One region of the Aeribacillus sp. FSL K6-1305 genome, then DNA from elsewhere that is predicted to be linked to it. Evidence: predicted binding sites of a transcription regulator. Region 1 holds the regulator's gene; each other region holds the start of a gene.

Evidence for each region. The regulator Rex, encoded in region 1, represses fermentation and respiration genes when NADH is low (regulators of the CRP and FNR family bind a similar motif). The targets are predictions, from matches to a motif close to TTGTGAAATATTTCACAA.
Region 2: a site for Rex is predicted at 3,679-3,696, ahead of NST97_RS11995 (AtpZ/AtpI family protein). Genes of this name have one in related genera too.
Region 3: a site for Rex is predicted at 3,835-3,852, ahead of NST97_RS12240 (cytochrome c oxidase subunit 2A). Genes of this name have one in related genera too.

The regions. Positions count from the first base shown of each region.
Region 1 covers NZ_JBBOQV010000002.1:1,057,701-1,063,973, reverse strand. Annotated here, with positions in the region: gene NST97_RS15030 (CPBP family intramembrane glutamic endopeptidase) at 208-939, shown strand; gene NST97_RS15025 (YdiK family protein) at 944-1,147, shown strand; gene tatC (twin-arginine translocase subunit TatC) at 1,240-1,986, opposite strand; gene NST97_RS15015 (twin-arginine translocase TatA/TatE family subunit) at 2,009-2,182, opposite strand; gene NST97_RS15010 (redox-sensing transcriptional repressor Rex) at 2,197-2,838, opposite strand; gene NST97_RS15005 (ABC-F family ATP-binding cassette domain-containing protein) at 3,150-5,072, shown strand; gene tsaD (tRNA (adenosine(37)-N6)-threonylcarbamoyltransferase complex transferase subunit TsaD) at 5,987-6,273, opposite strand, start outside.
Region 2 covers NZ_JBBOQV010000002.1:458,791-465,063, reverse strand. Annotated here, with positions in the region: gene glyA (serine hydroxymethyltransferase) at 1-312, shown strand, start outside; gene upp (uracil phosphoribosyltransferase) at 501-1,130, shown strand; gene NST97_RS12000 (S8 family serine peptidase) at 1,406-3,652, shown strand; gene NST97_RS11995 (AtpZ/AtpI family protein) at 3,835-4,062, shown strand; gene NST97_RS11990 (ATP synthase subunit I) at 4,065-4,448, shown strand; gene atpB (F0F1 ATP synthase subunit A) at 4,455-5,165, shown strand; gene atpE (F0F1 ATP synthase subunit C) at 5,235-5,447, shown strand; gene atpF (F0F1 ATP synthase subunit B) at 5,730-6,194, shown strand; gene NST97_RS11970 (F0F1 ATP synthase subunit delta) at 6,191-6,273, shown strand, end outside.
Region 3 covers NZ_JBBOQV010000002.1:509,275-515,547, reverse strand. Annotated here, with positions in the region: gene NST97_RS12260 (hypothetical protein) at 723-1,151, shown strand; gene speE (polyamine aminopropyltransferase) at 1,869-2,717, opposite strand; gene NST97_RS12250 (YwdI family protein) at 2,868-3,173, shown strand; gene NST97_RS12245 (DUF423 domain-containing protein) at 3,254-3,625, shown strand; gene NST97_RS12240 (cytochrome c oxidase subunit 2A) at 3,911-4,066, shown strand; gene NST97_RS12235 (cytochrome c oxidase subunit II) at 4,082-4,555, shown strand; gene NST97_RS12230 (b(o/a)3-type cytochrome-c oxidase subunit 1) at 4,552-6,192, shown strand.

The sequences.
Region 1 (6,273 bases):
TTATTCCTTATTCATTATTAGCACTCATTGCTATCGAGTGCTAACACCAATTATTATATTAAAGAAACCTCCTCTATTTTTCAAGTCTCTTTTAAAAAAATTTTAACATCCTCCATTAAGTGCTTCCCTTGTCAAAATTGTTTTTCTTTCTTAAAACCATTGTGTGTTAAAATAGTCATATGAATCTTTTATAAAGGAGAACTATTCGTGAAAAAGCAATATTGGTGGATCATCATTACGTACATCATTATGCAGCTCTCATCCTATATTGGAGTTCCCCTTTTTTATGAACTGGGTGTTGGCGTCGATGAAAATCTCAATGCAGGACTTTTTCAAGCGCAAGCATATTGGTCGATTACAAGTTTTACTGCTGCGTTTGTCATTATTTTATTTCTCCTTCGTCATGAACGAAAAAATAATGTCCGGATTGAAAAAGCTTCTTTCGGCGAATCTGCCATATGGGCTGTTTTCGGAGTTTTTTTAGCTTTTTTCATTCAAACAATCGTTGGCAATATTGAAATATATGTACTTAAAGTTAATCCGATGTCGGAAAATACTCAAGTTATTATGGATTTAATTGAAGCAACGCCTTATTTGATTATTGTCACATCAATAATAGGACCGATTCTTGAAGAAATTATCTTCCGAAAAATTATTTTCGGGGTGATTTATCAAAAAACGAATTTTTGGATCGGCGCGCTTGTCAGCTCGCTATTGTTCGGCATCGTGCATGGGGAACCTGAACTTTTATTGCGTTATACAGCAATGGGGTTTACGTTCGCTTTTTTATATTATAAAACAAAACGCATATTAGTCCCTATTTTTGCCCATACAATGATGAATACAATCGTAGTCATCATTCAAACAATTTATCATGATGAGATTGAAAACATGATGAAGCAAATGGAACAAATACAAATCATTATTGGAGGCAGCTAAGATTATGAATTTTCATCCCGTTTCCATGGGACTCTTCTATTTTATCATGGGAGTTCTATTTACATATTTAGCAATTCATCATGCTGAAAATGGTATGTGGACAGCTACAAATATGATTTTAATGATTTTAGCCACGTTTGATTTTGCTGTTTCCATCCGCATGTTCACTTTCTCATATAAAATTCGGAAAGCAAAAAACAACCGATGAGGTGTAATGATATTATCCCTCTTGTGTAGACAGTAGGAAAAAAGCCTATACTGTCTTCACAAGAGGGATATGTTTATAACAGCCCATCGGTTTTACTTTTGATCTGATTCTTTTATTTGAGAAGACTGTGCTTTTTTGTAAGCAAATCTTGAAACAATGATACTTATTTCATACAAAATGAATAGCGGAATCGTGACCATTAAATGCGACACAATTTCAGGCGGCGTAATAATCGCTGCGATAACAAGCAATACAAAATACGCATATTTTCTAACCTTTGCCAAAAACGCCGGATTGATGATCCCGAGTCTTGTTAAAAACATAATGACAACGGGAAGCTGAAACAACAGTCCGAAAGGCAATGTTAACTGCAGCAGGAAACGAAAGTATTCATTTATTCCTATCATTTGTTGAATGTTTAAATCATTGGAAAGCCGCCCCATAAAATCGATGACAAAAGGAAACAAAATAAAATAAGAGAAGCTTATTCCTAAAAGAAATAAAGCAACCGACAACGGTATATAGCTTAATGTGACCCGCCTTTCTTTTTCATACAGTCCTGGGCTGATAAACGCCCAAAGCTGGTACAATAAAACAGGGAAAGTTAGAATTAAAGCAATAATAAATGTAATCTGCATATAAACGATCAATGGATCTGCAGGACGAAAAGCATTTAAGGCGAATTGCTTTGCTTCATCAGTTTGCTGTAAAAAAACAATAATTGGCTTCGCTATGAAAAAGCCAGTAATCATAGCAACGAAAAAGAAAACGACTACAATAATCAGCCGTTTTCTAAGCTCCGCTATATGCTCCAACACGGACATTTTTTTTTCGCTCATCATTATTCATCCATTCTTCTTGCTATTCATTTTTCTTGTTTTCTTCATCATCGTCTGCTAAGCCCTTCGTGGCACTTTTAAACTCCTTTAATGATTCTCCTATAGCTTTTCCAAGCTCAGGAAGTTTTTTCGGCCCGAAAACAAGCAGAGCTGCAAATACAATCAACAGCAAGCTTCCAATTCCAATTGTTGGCATTTAATATCGCTCCTTCAATCTTCATTCGAATAATGTTTTAAAAAATATGCAAGAGCCTGAAGTTCAACAGATAGATCGATATGATGAATCCGAATTTTATCCGGAACATTTAAGCGAGCCGGCGTAAAATTTAAAATGCCTTTTATGCCTTTTTCCACTAACCGATCCGTTATTCCTTGAGCGGCGGTTGCCGGGACCGTTAATATCGCAACAGGCACATCATCAGGCAATTCACTTTCTAGCTGATCCAAATGATAAATTGGAACTCCACCAATTTTCATTCCTACTTTTCGTTTATTAATGTCAAATGCAATAACAATTTGTGTGTTGTTATTTTTTGTAAAATTGTAATTTAAAAAAGCTGTTCCCAAATTTCCGACGCCAATGAGGGCAACTTTGGTCAACTCATCTTGGTCAAGCGTCTTTCTAAAAAATGATAACAAATAATTGACATTATATCCATAACCTTTTTTGCCCAGCGCTCCGAAATATGAAAAGTCCCTTCTAATTGTCGCAGAATCTACTTTTACTGCTTCACTCAGTTCTTGAGAGGAAACACGTTGTTTTCCCGAGGCATGTAAATTTTGCAAAAACCGATAATATAGAGGTAATCTTTTTGCAGTTGCTTGCGGTATCTTAGATTGATCTTGATTCAATGCTCATCCCTCGCAATCCAAAACAACCTGACTAATTTTGTTTTTAACTATGTTTTCTAGCAAGCGGCTGCTCGCCTGTATGAAACAATATCAGACTGATAACGCTTCCATCCTGATCTTCTTCTCCGTCTACATTTCTTTTTATTTGTTTTTTCTCCAAACTCTCCTTATATAAAAACTATACACTATTTTTTTATTCGTGTCTTTTGAACGATTGTTACAATTTCTTGTCCTTTTGTTCATCAGGTCAGTTGCCTGCAGTCAAATATATAGGCTACACTTATTCTAGCAAAGATTGAGGTGAACTATGGATGATTTTATTGCAGTTAAACAAAATCACAAAATATTATGGTGCTGACCTTATTTTATCGAATATTAAGCTGGAAATCCAAACAGGAGATAAAATCGCCGTTGTAGGCCGCAATGGAGCCGGAAAATCAACATTATTGAAAATCATTGCCGGTGAAATGCCCTTTGATTCTGGTGAAATTGTGAAGCCAAAAGATTTAACAATCGGCTATCTGGCACAAAACACAGGATTAGAATCAACTAAGTCGATATGGGATGAAATGCTAACCGTTTTTGAAGAGCTGCGGAACATCGAAGCTGAGCTGCGAAATATTGAACAAAAAATGGCAGCTATCTCCTCAGCTGGAGATTCTCATGCTTTGCAAAGCTTAATGAAGGAATATGATTCACTCCAACATTTATATAAAGAAAATGGCGGATATCAATATGAGGCGGATATCCGTTCTGTGCTGCATGGATTAAGGTTTGCTGATTACGACTATTCAACTAAAATTTCGGTTTTGAGCGGAGGACAAAAAACCCGGTTAGCACTCGGAAAGCTCCTGTTGAAAAAACCGGATCTGCTCATACTCGACGAGCCGACAAACCATCTCGACATGGAAACATTAAACTGGCTCGAACAATATTTACAGCATTATAATGGAGCGGTTCTAATTGTTTCCCATGACCGGTACTTTTTAGATCGCGTTGTCAACACTGTTTATGAAATATCACGAACAGTTTGTACGAAGTATGTTGGGAATTACAGCACTTATTTAAAACAAAAAGCGGAAGCGTACGAAAGGGAATTAAAACAATTTGAAAAACAGCAAGAAGAAATCGCGCGGATGAAAGATTTTATTCAACGAAACTTAGCAAGAGCATCGACAACGAAACGTGCGCAAAGCAGAAGGAAAATGCTTGAGAAAATGGAAATACTGGACAGACCCGCTGGGGACGAGAAGTCAGCCAGCTTTTCCTTCGAAATCGAAAAGCAAAGCGGCAATGACGTGTTAAAAGCCATTGATTTGTCCCTTTCCTACGATCAAAAAACTCCGATCGTGAAAAATATTAACTTTTCGATCAACAGGAAGGACTCAATTGCTTTAATAGGGCCAAACGGAGTTGGTAAATCTACCTTATTAAAAACGATCATCAACCGCTTAAAGCCGCTGAGCGGAAAAATTCAGTTTGGATCTAATGTCCAAATCGGATATTATGACCAGGAACAAGCGGATTTGTCTTCATCTAAACGGGTTTTAGATGAATTGTGGGATGACTATCCCGAAAAAACAGAAAAAGAAATCCGAACGGTTTTAGGGAATTTCCTTTTTTCCGGAGATGAAGTGCTGAAAACCGTCTCGTCTTTAAGCGGAGGAGAAAAAGCTCGGCTCGCTTTAGCGAAATTAATGCTAAAAAAATCTAACTTTCTCATCATGGATGAACCTACGAATCATCTGGATCTCGACAGCAAAGAAGTATTGGAAAACGCTCTGATAAATTTTCCTGGAACAATCTTGTTTGTTTCGCACGATCGTTATTTTATCAACAAAATCGCGACCAAAATTTTTGAATTATCCACGGAAGGCATTGCCGAATATATCGGGGACTATGATTATTACATTGCAAAAAAAGCGGAGATGATCGAGCTTGAACAGTTGAAAGAACCAACTATCGAAACCAAAGAGCAAAAACAAGGAAAATTATCTTATGAACAAGAAAAAATATTGAAAAAAAAGGAACGGCAAAGACAGCGCCGCATTGAAGAACTTGAAAACAAAATAGCAGAAATTGAAGAAGCGATCGCTGAAAACAATGAAATGCTTTGCGATCCAAATATATACCAAGATCATGAAAAAGCTCAAAAACTTCATGATCAAAATGTCATGTTAACGGAACAACTAGATCAACTGATGGAGGAATGGGAATCACTTCTTTCTGAATAACCGGCTCATGCCGGTTTTTTATTTATTTTGTTTCCTTCAGCATGTTTCTCTCAAACAGTTATCCACATCATTAGTTCCTTACCTTATAATATTTTTCTTATTTGTTCACATTATCCACAACAAACCCCTTTAGTTATCCACATGTTTCACCTTGTTTTTTCTTCGTCTATTTCAATGTTTCGTCTTATTTATCCAAAATGAAGATTTTCTTTGTGGATAACCTGTGGTTAATCGAGTAGGAGGGAGCGATTAACTCCCGTCCTCTCACACCACCGTACGTACGGTTCCGTATACGGCGGTTCAATTAAGATAATTGACGCAAGTCTTTATAACTTCCGTGAATAGCTGTTCTCTTTATGCCAGTGGTCACTCCACCCTCCAAGAGATCTCCCACGGGATTCACCGCTTCCTCCCTCAAGTGAGGTACTACGTTTTCTGTGTTCATCATGACTCACTGAATGCCAAGGGCTATTCTCTCTTAATTGTTCGGTCCTTCTTAGTTGTTCTAGACCAACTAATACTATGACCTCTGCTGACTTCTGACTGTTCAGCTATCTATCACTAGATAGGTTACCAAGGTTACTTGGCGTGCCAGCCAGACCTCCCCGGGTAAGAGTGTAATCTTTCCTTCCATCCATCTGCTTCATTTACTCTGTATCACCTTCGGCAGAAAGGGCTTTGTTTTGTCTTGCAAACTCACCCAGTGATACCTAGCCTCATATGAAGTTCGTGTTCCGAGAGACCCAAAGTTTGCCGCTCGCTTCCTTCAGATTCCGCGTCACCACGGACACCCTTGCGTTAAGCTAACTGCTACTTCTGCCTTCGCAGCTCGGGACTTTCACCCTATAGATTACACCCATGCCGGGCGCACAAACAAAAAATAGGGCCGCTGTTCATTCGACCCTATTTTGCCTCTATATATATGACGTTAATTCCAATCCAGGATGAGCATTCATACGATAATCACCGAAAATTCCTTTTTCATAAAGTACATCAGCGAAAGCTGCAATCATGGCCGCATTATCTGTGCATAAGGACAATGGTGGAATGACGAGGTCGATCCCTTTTTTCTTTTTGAATGCTTCCTCCATAGCAGTTCTTAATCCTTTATTCGCCGCTACTCCGCCTGATAAAAGAACTTGCTTAGCTTGATACTTATCACTGGCACGAACAGTTTTTTCCACTAAAACTTCTACAACAC
Region 2 (6,273 bases), 600 kb from region 1:
CATTTGATTTTAGTTGATGTCCGCAACTTGCAATTAACCGGAAAAGTTGCTGAACATGTTTTGGACGAAATCGGCATTACTGTGAATAAAAACGCGATTCCATACGATCCTGAATCGCCTTTTGTTACAAGCGGAATCCGTATTGGAACGGCAGCTGTCACAAGCCGCGGTTTTGGTTTGGAAGAAATGGATGAAATCGGATCGATTATTGCATTTGCATTGAAATTCCATCAAGACGAAGCTAAATTGGAAGAAGCGAGAAAACGGGTGCAAGCTTTAACAGAAAAATTCCCGCTCTACCCAAATTATTGAGGAAATATTGAGTGTTCGAAGCCACATGCTTCGGACGCTCTTTTTTTATTTTAATTTTCTGCCTCTTAAAACTATTTAAAATGGATTTCATCGTTTGGAATGTTGTCGAAAAAGGTTGATGAAAATGTTGAAACTCAAAAATTTTTTCTGTAAAATCTATTGAGGCAAAAGAAAAGGAGATGTGAAACTTGGGCAAAGTGTTTGTATTTGATCACCCGTTAATTCAGCATAAGCTATCCTATATTCGCGATAAAAAAACCGGAACAAAAGAATTTCGAGAGCTTGTGGATGAGATTGCTACATTAATGGCGTTTGAGATAACACGAGATCTTCCGCTGGAGGAAGTGGAAGTAGAAACCCCGGTAGGAGTAGCGAAAACAAAAATCTTGTCAGGAAAAAAACTTGGGGTTATTCCCATTTTGCGTGCGGGGCTAGGAATGGTTGACGGCATTTTGAAACTGATTCCTGCCGCAAAAGTCGGCCATATCGGGTTATATCGGGATCCGAAAACATTAAAGCCTGTAGAATACTATGTAAAACTTCCTTCTGATGTGGAAGAGCGGGATTTCATCGTTGTTGACCCAATGCTGGCTACCGGCGGTTCAGCAGTTGAAGCAATAGAGTGTCTAAAAAAACGCGGTGCAAAAAATATCCGTTTCATGTGTCTAGTAGCTGCTCCTGAAGGGGTAAAAGCAATGGAAGAAGCTCATCCAGATGTCGATATTTACATTGCCGCACTTGATGAGAAATTAAACGACCATGGCTATATCGTACCAGGTTTAGGAGATGCAGGAGACCGTTTATTTGGTACAAAATAACAGGAGAGGGCGAAGTGAAGTGCCCTCTCTTTCTTTTTAGCATAGTATGAAAAATTCATTAATATAAGGAGCTGTCCAGAAAGTCAAATCCCCATTGAAAACACAAAATCATAAACATCGATATATCAACGTTTCTAAAACATTAATAGGCGTCAATAAGCCGTAAAAACGACTTATTAAACAGCTCCATCAATTTCTCACTTTTCCCTTAAAACGACTTTTTTCATGCAATAAACTGATGTTCATAGCGAACAATAAGTGCTGAGGTGATAGAAATGGGAAACCTTTCAGTGCGAATTTGTTTGCTTTTTTTCTTCATTTTCCACGTTTTTGATGTAACTGCTTTTGCAAAGACCTTCCCCGAACATCCGCAAATCCCTGAAGAGAATGCTGATGAACAAGTCACAATGATCATTGTTTTGTCAGATCAGAACCTTTCAAAAATAAAAGAGTTGATTCAAAAAAAATATCCGGAAATAAACATTTGCTGGGAATATAAAAAAACGTTTACCGGATTTTCAGTAAAAGGGAAAAAAAGAGATCTAGATCAGCTAGTAAAAGAGCCTTACATTGAACATGCAGAGCCTGTAACGACTTTTCAAGCAACGGTTGAAGAAAGTGTTCCTTTTATAGGCGGCATCGATGCACGCGGCTATTTTGACGCGAAGGATGAAAGATTGACGGGAAAAGGAGTGAAAGTAGCTGTTATAGATACGGGGATCGACTACAACCACCGAGATTTACAAAAAAATTATCAAGGCGGATTTGATTTTGTAGATCAAGACAAAGACCCAATGGAAACAGTCGCGAAAGACAATTCGAGGACAATTCACGGCACTCACGTAGCAGGAATTATAGCCGCAAATGGAAAATTGAAAGGGGTTGCTCCGGAAGCCTCCATCATTGCCTATAGAGCGCTTGGCCCTCATGGGTACGGGACGACAGACCAAGTTATTGCAGCGATTGAAAAATCGATTGAGGATCAGGTAGATATCGTAAATCTTTCCCTTGGCAATGATGTGAACGGTCCGGATTATCCGACAAGCCTGGCGTTAAACCGAGCCGTTGAAGAGGGGATAACTGCAGTTGTATCAAGCGGAAACTCTGGACCTAACATTTGGACCGTCGGTTCGCCTGGCACTGCAAGCAAAGCAATTTCCGTCGGCGCATCGACACCGCCTCTTGACGTAAAGTATTTAACCCTTTCAGGATTTCAAAAGAAAATACCAGCTGAATCTTTGTTCAATTCTGCCCCTTGGACAACAATTAGAGGACGGATAGAATATGCAGGCTTAGGGGAGAAAAAAGACTTTAAACCTTCTGTTAAAGGAAAAATAGCCTTGGTGAAGCGCGGGGAGATCACGTTTGCCGAAAAAGCGAAAAATGCAAAATCGGCCGGAGCCCAAGCGTTGATTATTTGCAACAACATGAAAGGGAGATTTACCGGCAATTTAGAAGAAAAATTGGACTTTCCTGTTGTCTCCATCTCAAAGGAAGATGGCGAATGGCTGCGCAAACAATTGAATGAAAAATCGTTCATCAAAACAACCATTCAGATAGAACAAGATCGCCTCGCGCCCTTTTCATCAAAAGGACCGGTAACAGTCACATGGGAAGTGAAGCCCGATCTTGTCGCGCCTGGTGTAGCAATTGACAGCACAATACCTAAAGGGTATATGGCTCTTCAAGGAACAAGCATGGCTGCTCCGCATATAGCAGGTGCAGCGGCATTGATCAAACAAAAGCATCCAGATTGGTCGCCGGAACAAATAAAAGCAGCTATGATGAATACTGCTAAACCGCTTTATGATCAAAATGGAAGGCTGTACAAGGTGTTTGAGCAGGGGGCGGGAAGAATCGATATTTTATCGGCTGTTCAGACAAGAGCTCTCATTTATCCGGCATCTCTATCATTCGGTCAATTTCACAAAAATATCGGCAGGAAAAAGAAAGAGATCACGTTAACTCTTGAAAATCTCTCCGATCAAGAAAAAACGTTTGTTTTTTCTAAACCGCATTATCAAAAAGGGGTTCAATGGCAGCTCCCTATTTCCGTAAAGGTTCCTGCTAACGGGAAAAGAGAAGTATCCGTCTCGATTGATGTTGCACCAAAATCATTGAGGGAAGGATTGTATGACGGGACACTTGTTGTGACAGCCGGCAGCCAGACAATCCGCCTTCCATATTTATTCGTTGTTGGCGAACCGAATTATCCAAAAATCATGGGATTTGAATTTGGGCTTGCCGATCAAGGGAATATGTACCATTATGAGCTTTATTTGCCGCAAGGGGCGGATGAATTCGGGATTGCCCTGTATGACCCGGACACTTTAACATTCAAAGGCTTTTTAGACTGGCAAAGAAATATTCCGGGAGGTTTGTTGAAAAGAGACATTTCCGGGCAATTTAAGGACATTCCAAACGGCGTTTACAAAGCGCTTATTTTTGCAAAAAAAGACGGGGAAGAAAGCAGCTATGAAACGACAATCATTTTAGATAAAAAAATATTAAAAAGTCAATAGAAACACCAAAAATATTTGTGAACAAATTGTGATATTCTTAACAAATAGCTCAACTTTTGACGTGAAACAGATTGACATTGATTGGTGCCTATTGTATGCTAAACGGGGTGGGATGATAAGGTTTTCAACAGCCTTTTGACATAATGAAAATAAGGTAATTTTATATTGTGAGGACATACCCAATGCGGCAAAAAGAGCACCATCCGCTCCGAGCATACGCTTTAATGACTGCCATTCTTTCCTATTTGGCAGGGTCAGTGCTCGTTGGGATTTTTGCAGGAAGATGGCTTGATCGACATTTGCATACAGAACCCGTTTTTTTGATCATCGGTCTTCTAATTGGACTGGCTGCGGGAATAATTGCGATGCTGAGATTAGTCCAACATTTTTTTCAGGAGAATGAACGGTAACTATGGATCGTATTGAAAAATTGTTTGTGCGCAGCAAAAAATATTTGCTGTTTTTGCTTGCCATCTATGTGTTAGCGTGGGGGTTTACTCCTTATCAAGATATTTTCCTCGGTCTTGCCCTTGGTACAAGCTTTAGCCTCTATAATTTATGGATACTAGTGCGTAAATCAAAGCAAATACAGCAAGCAATTGAAGAAGGCCGTACAGCACGTTCGCTTGGAACGGTTTCAAGGATGGCAGCCGCAGGATTGGCGGTATTAATCGCACTTAAATTCCCTGAACATTTCCATTTAATTAGCGTGGTTATTGGTTTAATGACAATCTATATTGTCATTATGATAGATTCTATTCTATACATTTGCGGACAAGCTTGGGAAGAGAGGTGAATTTTGTTGGGTCACGAAGCGCCGATAGTAAAATTATTAGGGCTTGAATTTAATTTGTCCAATATTTTAATGATTCTTGTATCTAGCGCAATTGTATTTATCATCGCCGTAATGTCGACCCGCTCTTTGGCAATGAAGCCAACGGGCATGCAAAACTTTTTGGAATGGGTCATGGATTTTGTGAAAAACATTATTAACAGCACGATGGACTGGCAGACAGGCGGCCGATTCCTTACTTTAGGAATGACGCTCATCATGTACATTTTTGTTTCCAATATGCTTGGTCTACCATTCGCTATCGTTGTTGACCATGAGCTTTGGTGGAAATCGCCTACGGCTGATCCTACCATAACGCTGACACTGGCCATTTTAGTCGTCGGTTTATCGCATTATTACGGGATTAAATTAAAGGGCTTTTCCGCCTATGGAAGCGACTTTTTCAAGCCACTGCCGTTTTTGTTCCCGCTTAAAATTATTGAAGAGTTTGCAAACACGTTGACGCTTGGTCTTCGTCTTTACGGTAACATCTATGCTGGGGAAATTTTGCTAGGTCTGCTTGTCAGCTTGGCAACTAGCGGAGCATTCGGCTTCATCGGGGCAATTATTCCGATGATGGCGTGGCAGGCATTCAGTATTTTTGTAGGTGCAATCCAAGCTTTTATCTTTACAATGTTAACAATGGTTTATATGGCGCATAAAGTTAGCCATGACCATTAAAAATAAATGACTTCATCATAATTTTTGTGTAAAAAATTATTTTTAAACAAATAAAGGAGGACTTTATTCATGAATTTATTAGCAGCTGCAATTGCAATTGGTTTAGCGGCACTTGGTGCTGGTATTGGTAACGGACTTATCGTATCTCGTACAGTAGAAGGTATTGCTCGTCAACCTGAGGCGCGCGGTATGCTTCAAACTACTATGTTTATCGGGGTTGCGTTGGTTGAGGCGATTCCGATTATCGCGGTTGTTATTGCATTTATGGCTTTTGGTGCGTAATTTGAAAATTTCAAAAGAGCCTTGCCTAGATTGGTGTTGAAAAAGGCTTTTTAGAAATCGGCATGCAATCAATTTGCGTGAAGTCCGAATCGAAAGGACAGCAAGTGAAAAAGAGGAAATGGCGAAGTTTTTTAAGCATCTTCGCCATTCCTTTATGTTGTGAATGGTAACAGAGTCCCAATATAGCCGGTAGTTGGAAAACGGAAGTTTTGAAGGGAGTGAAACGAAGCCGTGTTAACAGTTGAATTTGCCCTCGGAGCTGGAGGCTTCGCAGCAGGAGATATGCTCGTTCAGCTCGTTGTATTTTTAGTTTTGTTAGCATTGCTCAAAAAATATGCTTTTGGTCCGCTTATGGGCATTATGAAACAGAGGGAAGAATTTATTGCAAATGAAATAAACGCTGCGGAAGAAAAGCATGCGGAAGCCAAAAAGCTTGCCGAAGAGCAGCGTGAGCTATTAAAGCAAGCCCGCATCGAAGCACAGGAGCTTGTTGAAAATGCGAAAAAACTCGGCGAACAGCAAAAAGAAGATATCATCCAAGCGGCTCGTGCGGAGGCAGAAAGACTGAAAGAAGCAGCCAAGAAAGAAATCGAACACGAAAAAGAGCAAGCCGTTGCTGAATTGCGTAATCAAGTGGCATCATTATCCGTTCTTATTGCTTCTAAAGTGATTGAAAAAGAATTGAATGAGGCTGAGCAAGAGAAGCTGATCAATGATTATATTAAAGAGGTAGGAGAACAGTTATGATTGGCGGAGTGGCAAAGCGCTATGCGTCAGCTCTTTTTCAAATTGCAAAGGAAAAAAATCAAGTGAAGCAGTTTGAAGA
Region 3 (6,273 bases), 550 kb from region 1:
TCAAATAGAAAGGAGGTTCGAAGCAAATGACCAATATCTCAAGACTACAAAAGCATCGCTTTGTTCTTTGCGGAGTAGAGGATTTGACAAAGTACGATCATTCCTAACAATTTTATTTATTACAAGGAGGAAAAATATGTTAAAAAAGGTATCTTAATCTTAAGTTCTTCAGCAATACTATTAACAACATTCGTAGGATTTGAAGGTAATAAAACAAGTGCTGCGACAAATGAACCAACTACTGTATTACCAACTGAAAATGATTATGATGCTTTAAATAATGAGAAAAAAGAGTTAGTTCTCGACTATAATAGTTTTGCTAAAAATTATCAATTAGATAGACCAGGTTCTATTACAGTAACTGACCCAGTTAGACTTAGCGGCGTTCAAACAAACTCTGTTCCTAGCTATGCAGTTAAAAAAGCTTTAAAATGGGCGATTAGTAACACTACTACCATAACTAATTTTGTAGGTAAAACTTTAGGGAAAGACGCAACTGTTAAAGTAGGAAATTTAATGCATACTTACGTTAAACCTGCTTTAAGAAAATTAATTAGAAAGTGTGGAAAATTTAACCTATGGTAAGATAGAAGATGCTGTTTATCAAGCATTAAAAAAACCTCTAGGAAAAACCACAGCTAGAATTGTAGCCTCCGTAATTAGAGAAGCTATTGAATTTTTGGCTCCAGTGTAAGACACATAGGTAGGGAGGGGAAGTATGAATGAAAGAATTAGAGGATAGAATTAAACATATTGAAGAAGAAATTGAACAAATTAACAGACTTGATAAAGAAACATATCAATTAACACAAAAACTGGGTAAAGTAATGAAACTATTGGTTGAACTTGTTGAAACAAACAAACATATTGATAAAAATGATATAGACTATGTTCTTTTAAAATTAAATATTGATGCAACTAAGTATCATAAATTAACCTTATTAGTCAGTAAAACAGAAAGAATGTATAGAAAAACTGGTGAATTTCCAAATCTTCAGGAGTTTCATCAGTATGTCATTGAAACACTTTCTCTCACTGATGAAGACAAACAAAGTTTTTCAATTGAAGTTACTGAAAACCTATTAAGAAAATTTGCAAAAGATGAAGATAACCTTTTTCCAGTATGCAAAAAGATTCTTTCAACAAAATAATAAAAGAGCACACTCGTCCGAGTCGAATTCTGGTTAACTAAAACTGATTTCCGAGCAATAATTAAAGGTGGAATTGGTGGAGCAGTTGCAGGAGCTATCGTAGGGGCTATTTTATCTGAATATGTAACTGGCGTCCCAGTATAGAAAGTATAATTATAGTAAATATTCTATAGTCTTTCCCCAATTGGGGGAGAAATGATTATTATGAAACAAGCCGTTTTTTCCGCAGTTTTTGCGGGATTAGTTGTTTTAGTAGGTGAGTATATTTCACAAATAGTTTCATCAAGTTATCAAAATACCATTTGATGATTGGCATCCCATTTATTTGTAAACTGTTTGAAAAATAAGCAACATATCATATTTTAGACTTTCTGATAAAGTCGCTAAATGAAGTAAGTGGAGAAAACAGCTCGTTTTTCTTCATTGGCTTTTGTATTTTTGAAAGTAGCTGGCGAATACCAGCATAGGCGAATTCCCAGTTGCAAAAGAGATTTTATCTAAATGAGAGGTGCTTTACCATCGCCTCTCACTTTTTGCGTTTCTTTAAGCAAATTCTCGTCTTTGTCTGATTGCAATATTATGTACTTTATTTTGCAGCACACAGTTCTTTCTTTATTGTTCGTTTGACGCTTGCATTTTTACTAGAAAGTGTGTTTTTTGTTAAAACAAATAGAGGCCCCAAAAGCCAACTTTCAATGACTTTTGGGCCAGGGTCCATTATTTCAATGCTTGCTGCAAAAACTCAGGAAGCTTAAAGCATCCTTCGAGAATGGCTTGATTTACATATTTTGTATCTTTCGAAAAATTGTCCGACTTTACATCTTCATATTTTTTCGATCCGATTGTAAAGCTCCATAGTCCTCCCGGATATGTAGGAACAACAGCTGTGTATAGTTTTGTAATCGGGAATAAAGATTGAATATGGCTATAAGACCGTTTTAAAACATCCAAATGGAAAACAGGCGATTGACTTTGGCATACCATGAGGCCATCGTCTTTTAACGTTTTATATAGGTTGGTATAAAAATCTTTTGAAAACAGCTGTTCTGCCGGTCCAATCGGGTCAGAAGAGTCAACAATGATCACATCGTATTCATTTTGTTTGTTTTCTACATATTTCACGCCGTCAATAAATAAGAAATTTACGCGCGGGTCGCTTAAGTTTCCTGACACTTCAGGCAGATGCTCCTTGCATGCGGAAACGACAAGCTCGTCAATTTCCACCATATCGATTTCCTTCACTGAATCATATTTGCACACTTCTCTGGCAACACCGCAGTCTCCGCCGCCGATGATCAGCACTTTTTCCGGATTTGGGTGGAGATTGAGCGGGATATGGGAAATCATTTCATTATATATATGCCCATCAATAGAAGTGGTTTGCACAACTCCATCTAGCACTAGCATGCGGCCAAAATCATATGAATCCAATACCATAACATGTTGAAAAGGGGATTGCTTTGAAAAAAGCACTTCTTTGATTCTATAGCTGATTTTTAAATTTTCTCTTTCATCTTCTGTTAACCATAAATCGCCGTTTATTGTTTGCAAATATTGATTGTCCATCTGCAGGCCCTCCTTGTGCTCAAAAATTCCTTACTTATTGTAACAAGTTTGTTATGAAAAGTGAATGAAGCAGACAAGTTTGTCAATAAGGAAAAAATCAAATATGATAAAAAAGCAAGATCATTATCTTTCAATAAGGAGCGATAGGAGTTGAATATACCGGTCTCAAGCATAATAGGAAAAATGGAGGAGGAACTGAAAAAGGCAAAGGCAGCAGGAACACCTCATGATCTAAAAGCCCGGCTTCTTGTCATCCGTTCTTTATGTGATGTTATTTTGGATCAACAAGAGGAAAATTATGATTTTTCAGCTAGTCAAGAGCCAAAAAGCGAAAGTGAAATAACTCCATTAGAGCTGGAAAAAATGATCGGAAATGCAAACAGCAAAACGCTGACAATGAAAGAACGTTTGTTGGTCGAAGACGATGCAAATGGAGAATCTATTTTTGATTTCTAACAAAATCTTGTCATCTGTAAAATCTTCATTTAAAAAAAACGGACGATAAGGTAAGATGAAGGGAAAAAGGGGTGAAGATGATGAAAATATTTTTCATTCTTGGAGCCGTCGGTGCTTTTTTGTCTGTAGCTTTAGGAGCATTCGGCGCCCATGGTTTGGAAGGGAAAATTCCGCAAAAATATTTGGAGACATGGCAAACAGGTGTACAATATCAAATGTTCCATTCGATAGGCCTTTTTGTCACGGCTCTGTTTTTGCAGCAGCATCCGCAGGCAGGCTATGCAAATTGGGCCGGGTGGCTGATGCTCATCGGTATTCTCCTGTTTTCCGGAAGCCTGTATATATTAAGTGTGACGCAGATCAAAGTGTTAGGTGCAATTACGCCGCTTGGAGGCATTTCATTTTTAATTGCATGGGTTCTTCTTGCTGTTGCTGCAGTTAAATATATGTAAATATAAACGTCTGTCTACTATATCGGGACAGGCGTTTTTTTGTGCAAAGAAATGAAAGGGTGACCTTCTTAACCGATTCAAAGGTCATAGCCAGAGCTTCATCCAAAAATGTGTCCCGTTCATTTTGGCTCCTAGCTTCCTAATGATAGAAGATTCAGTGTGAATGCAATGTTTTTTGTTCAACATACTGTCAAAAAGTACTATGGAAAATGTGATTTTTTTCACAGATTGACTAACGTAAGCTAAACTACAATTTTTTTAAAAGAAGAAAAGGTGGTGTTATGGGTGGCAAAAGAATTCATCTCCGATAAAAAAGAGCAGGAAATTGCTCAAAAGAAAGAATATTCGTTATTTGGCACTTTTTTATCTGTTCTTATGCTGGCTCTTTTTTTAATACTTTCTTGGTTTGGAGTTTACTACTTATTTATTCAACGATTATAAAGGAGGGGGATCATCTTGCATTTGCACAAACTTGAAAAGGTTTGGCTATTAATAGGTATAGGTACGCTTGTGATGTTTTTAACAATCGTGGGCATCAGTGCATTTGCACAAGGTCATCATCCGCCGAGTGATCTGACCACATTGGATCCGCAAAAAGTCGATACGACAGAGCCGTTTAATCAACCAGGCTTAAAGAAAATTGGAGACAACGAATACGAACTTGTTATAGTTTCTCAAGCTTTTGCCTTTATGCCGAATGACATAAAAATACCGGAGGGAGCAAAAGTTCATATTATCGTGACAAGCAAAGATGTTGTTCATGGCCTTGAAATCGTTGGCACAAATGTCAACATGATGGTGACCCCGGGACATGTGAATTCGCTTACACATACATTCCATAAACCCGGCAGCTATTTAATAATTTGCAACGAATATTGCGGTACTGGGCACCAAATGATGAGCACGAAAATTGAGGTGACAAAAGCATGAAAAATACAGCGCTTCACCCAAACGATGGAAAGCTGGCGCTCGCCCATATTGCAGTTGGTTATATTGCATTGTTTTTAGGAGCGATTGCCGGGTTATTGCAGGCTTTTGTTAGAAGCGGAACGCTTGAGCTTCCGGCAGGGATCGGGTATTATCAGCTTTTGACTGCTCATGGCGTTTTGTTGGCACTTGTTTTTACAACATTTTTTATCATTGGTTTTTTATATGCTTCCATGAGTCGGACGACAGGTGATTTAACTCCGTTTGCCAAAAAGGCGGGTTGGATCGGCTTTTGGCTTATGACGATTGGAACAGCGATTACAACGGTTATGATCTTATTAAATAAAGCGACCGTTCTATACACTTTTTATGCACCACTTAAAGCATCGCCATGGTTTTATATCGGTCTGACGCTTGTTGTAGTCGGCAGCTGGGTAAGCGGAGCTGGCATGTTTAGCCAATACGCTGTCTGGAAAAAGAAAAATGAAGGAAAACCGTCTCCTCTATTAAGCTTTATGGCAGTTGCCACAATGATTTTATGGATCATAGCAACATTGGGCGTAGCAGTAACGGTATTATTCCAGTTTATTCCTTGGTCCTTCGGGTTAGTCGATAAAATCAATGTGCTGTTAAGCAGAACACTTTTTTGGTATTTCGGCCATCCATTAGTGTATTTCTGGTTATTGCCTGCCTATATGTGCTGGTACGTCATCATTCCAAAAATAATAGGCGGGAAAATTTTCAGCGATTCGCTTGCAAGACTGGCGTTTGTACTGTTTGTTCTTTTTTCCATCCCAGTCGGCTTCCATCATCAAATACTAGAGTCTGGGATCACTCCGTTTTGGAAGTTTTTGCAAATTGTGTTGACGTTTATGGTCATTGTTCCATCTTTAATGACAGCTTTCGCTTTGTTTGCAACATTTGAAATAAGCGGAAGAGAAAAAGGGGCCAGCGGACTGTTTGGCTGGGTGAAAAAACTTCCGTGGACAGATGTTCGCTTTTTTGCACCGTTTATGGGAATGCTCGTTTTTATTCCTGGCGGAGCAGGCGGAATCATTAATGCAAGTAACCAAATGAACCAAGTCGTTCATAACACTTTATGGGTAACAGGACATTTCCATTTAACAGTGGCCACCACTGTAGCGTTGACGTTTTTTGGTATTTCCTATTGGTTGGTTCCTCATTTAACAGGCAGAACGTTAACACCGCGATTAAATAAATTAGGGATCATTCAAACCGTTTTCTGGTGCATCGGTATGTTCCTAATGTCAGGAGCCATGCATACAGTTGGTTTGTTTGGAGCTCCTCGGCGGACCGCTTATACAACATATGGAGACCATCCGCAGGCGTTGGAATGGATGTCTTATCAAACTATCATGGCGGTTGGCGGAGCCATCTTATTCGTTGCCATTTTGATGATTCTTTATATTGTTATAAATTTGGCAGTGGCTGCTCCAAAAGGAACGGAAGAATTTCCAGTTGGTGAAGTTCATGAAGATGCGGAAAAAACGCCATTGCTTCTAGAAAATTGGAAAATTTGGATCGGTCTGTCTGTTGTGCTAATTGTAATCGCTTATACAGTACCGGTCATCGATATCATTGAAAATGCACCAAGTTCACCGGGATTTAAATTCTGGTAGAAGAAACTGGGCGTGGAATTTTCACGCCCGGTTTTTTTTATGTGCGCCCGGCATGGGTGTAATCTCTAGGGTGAAAGTCCC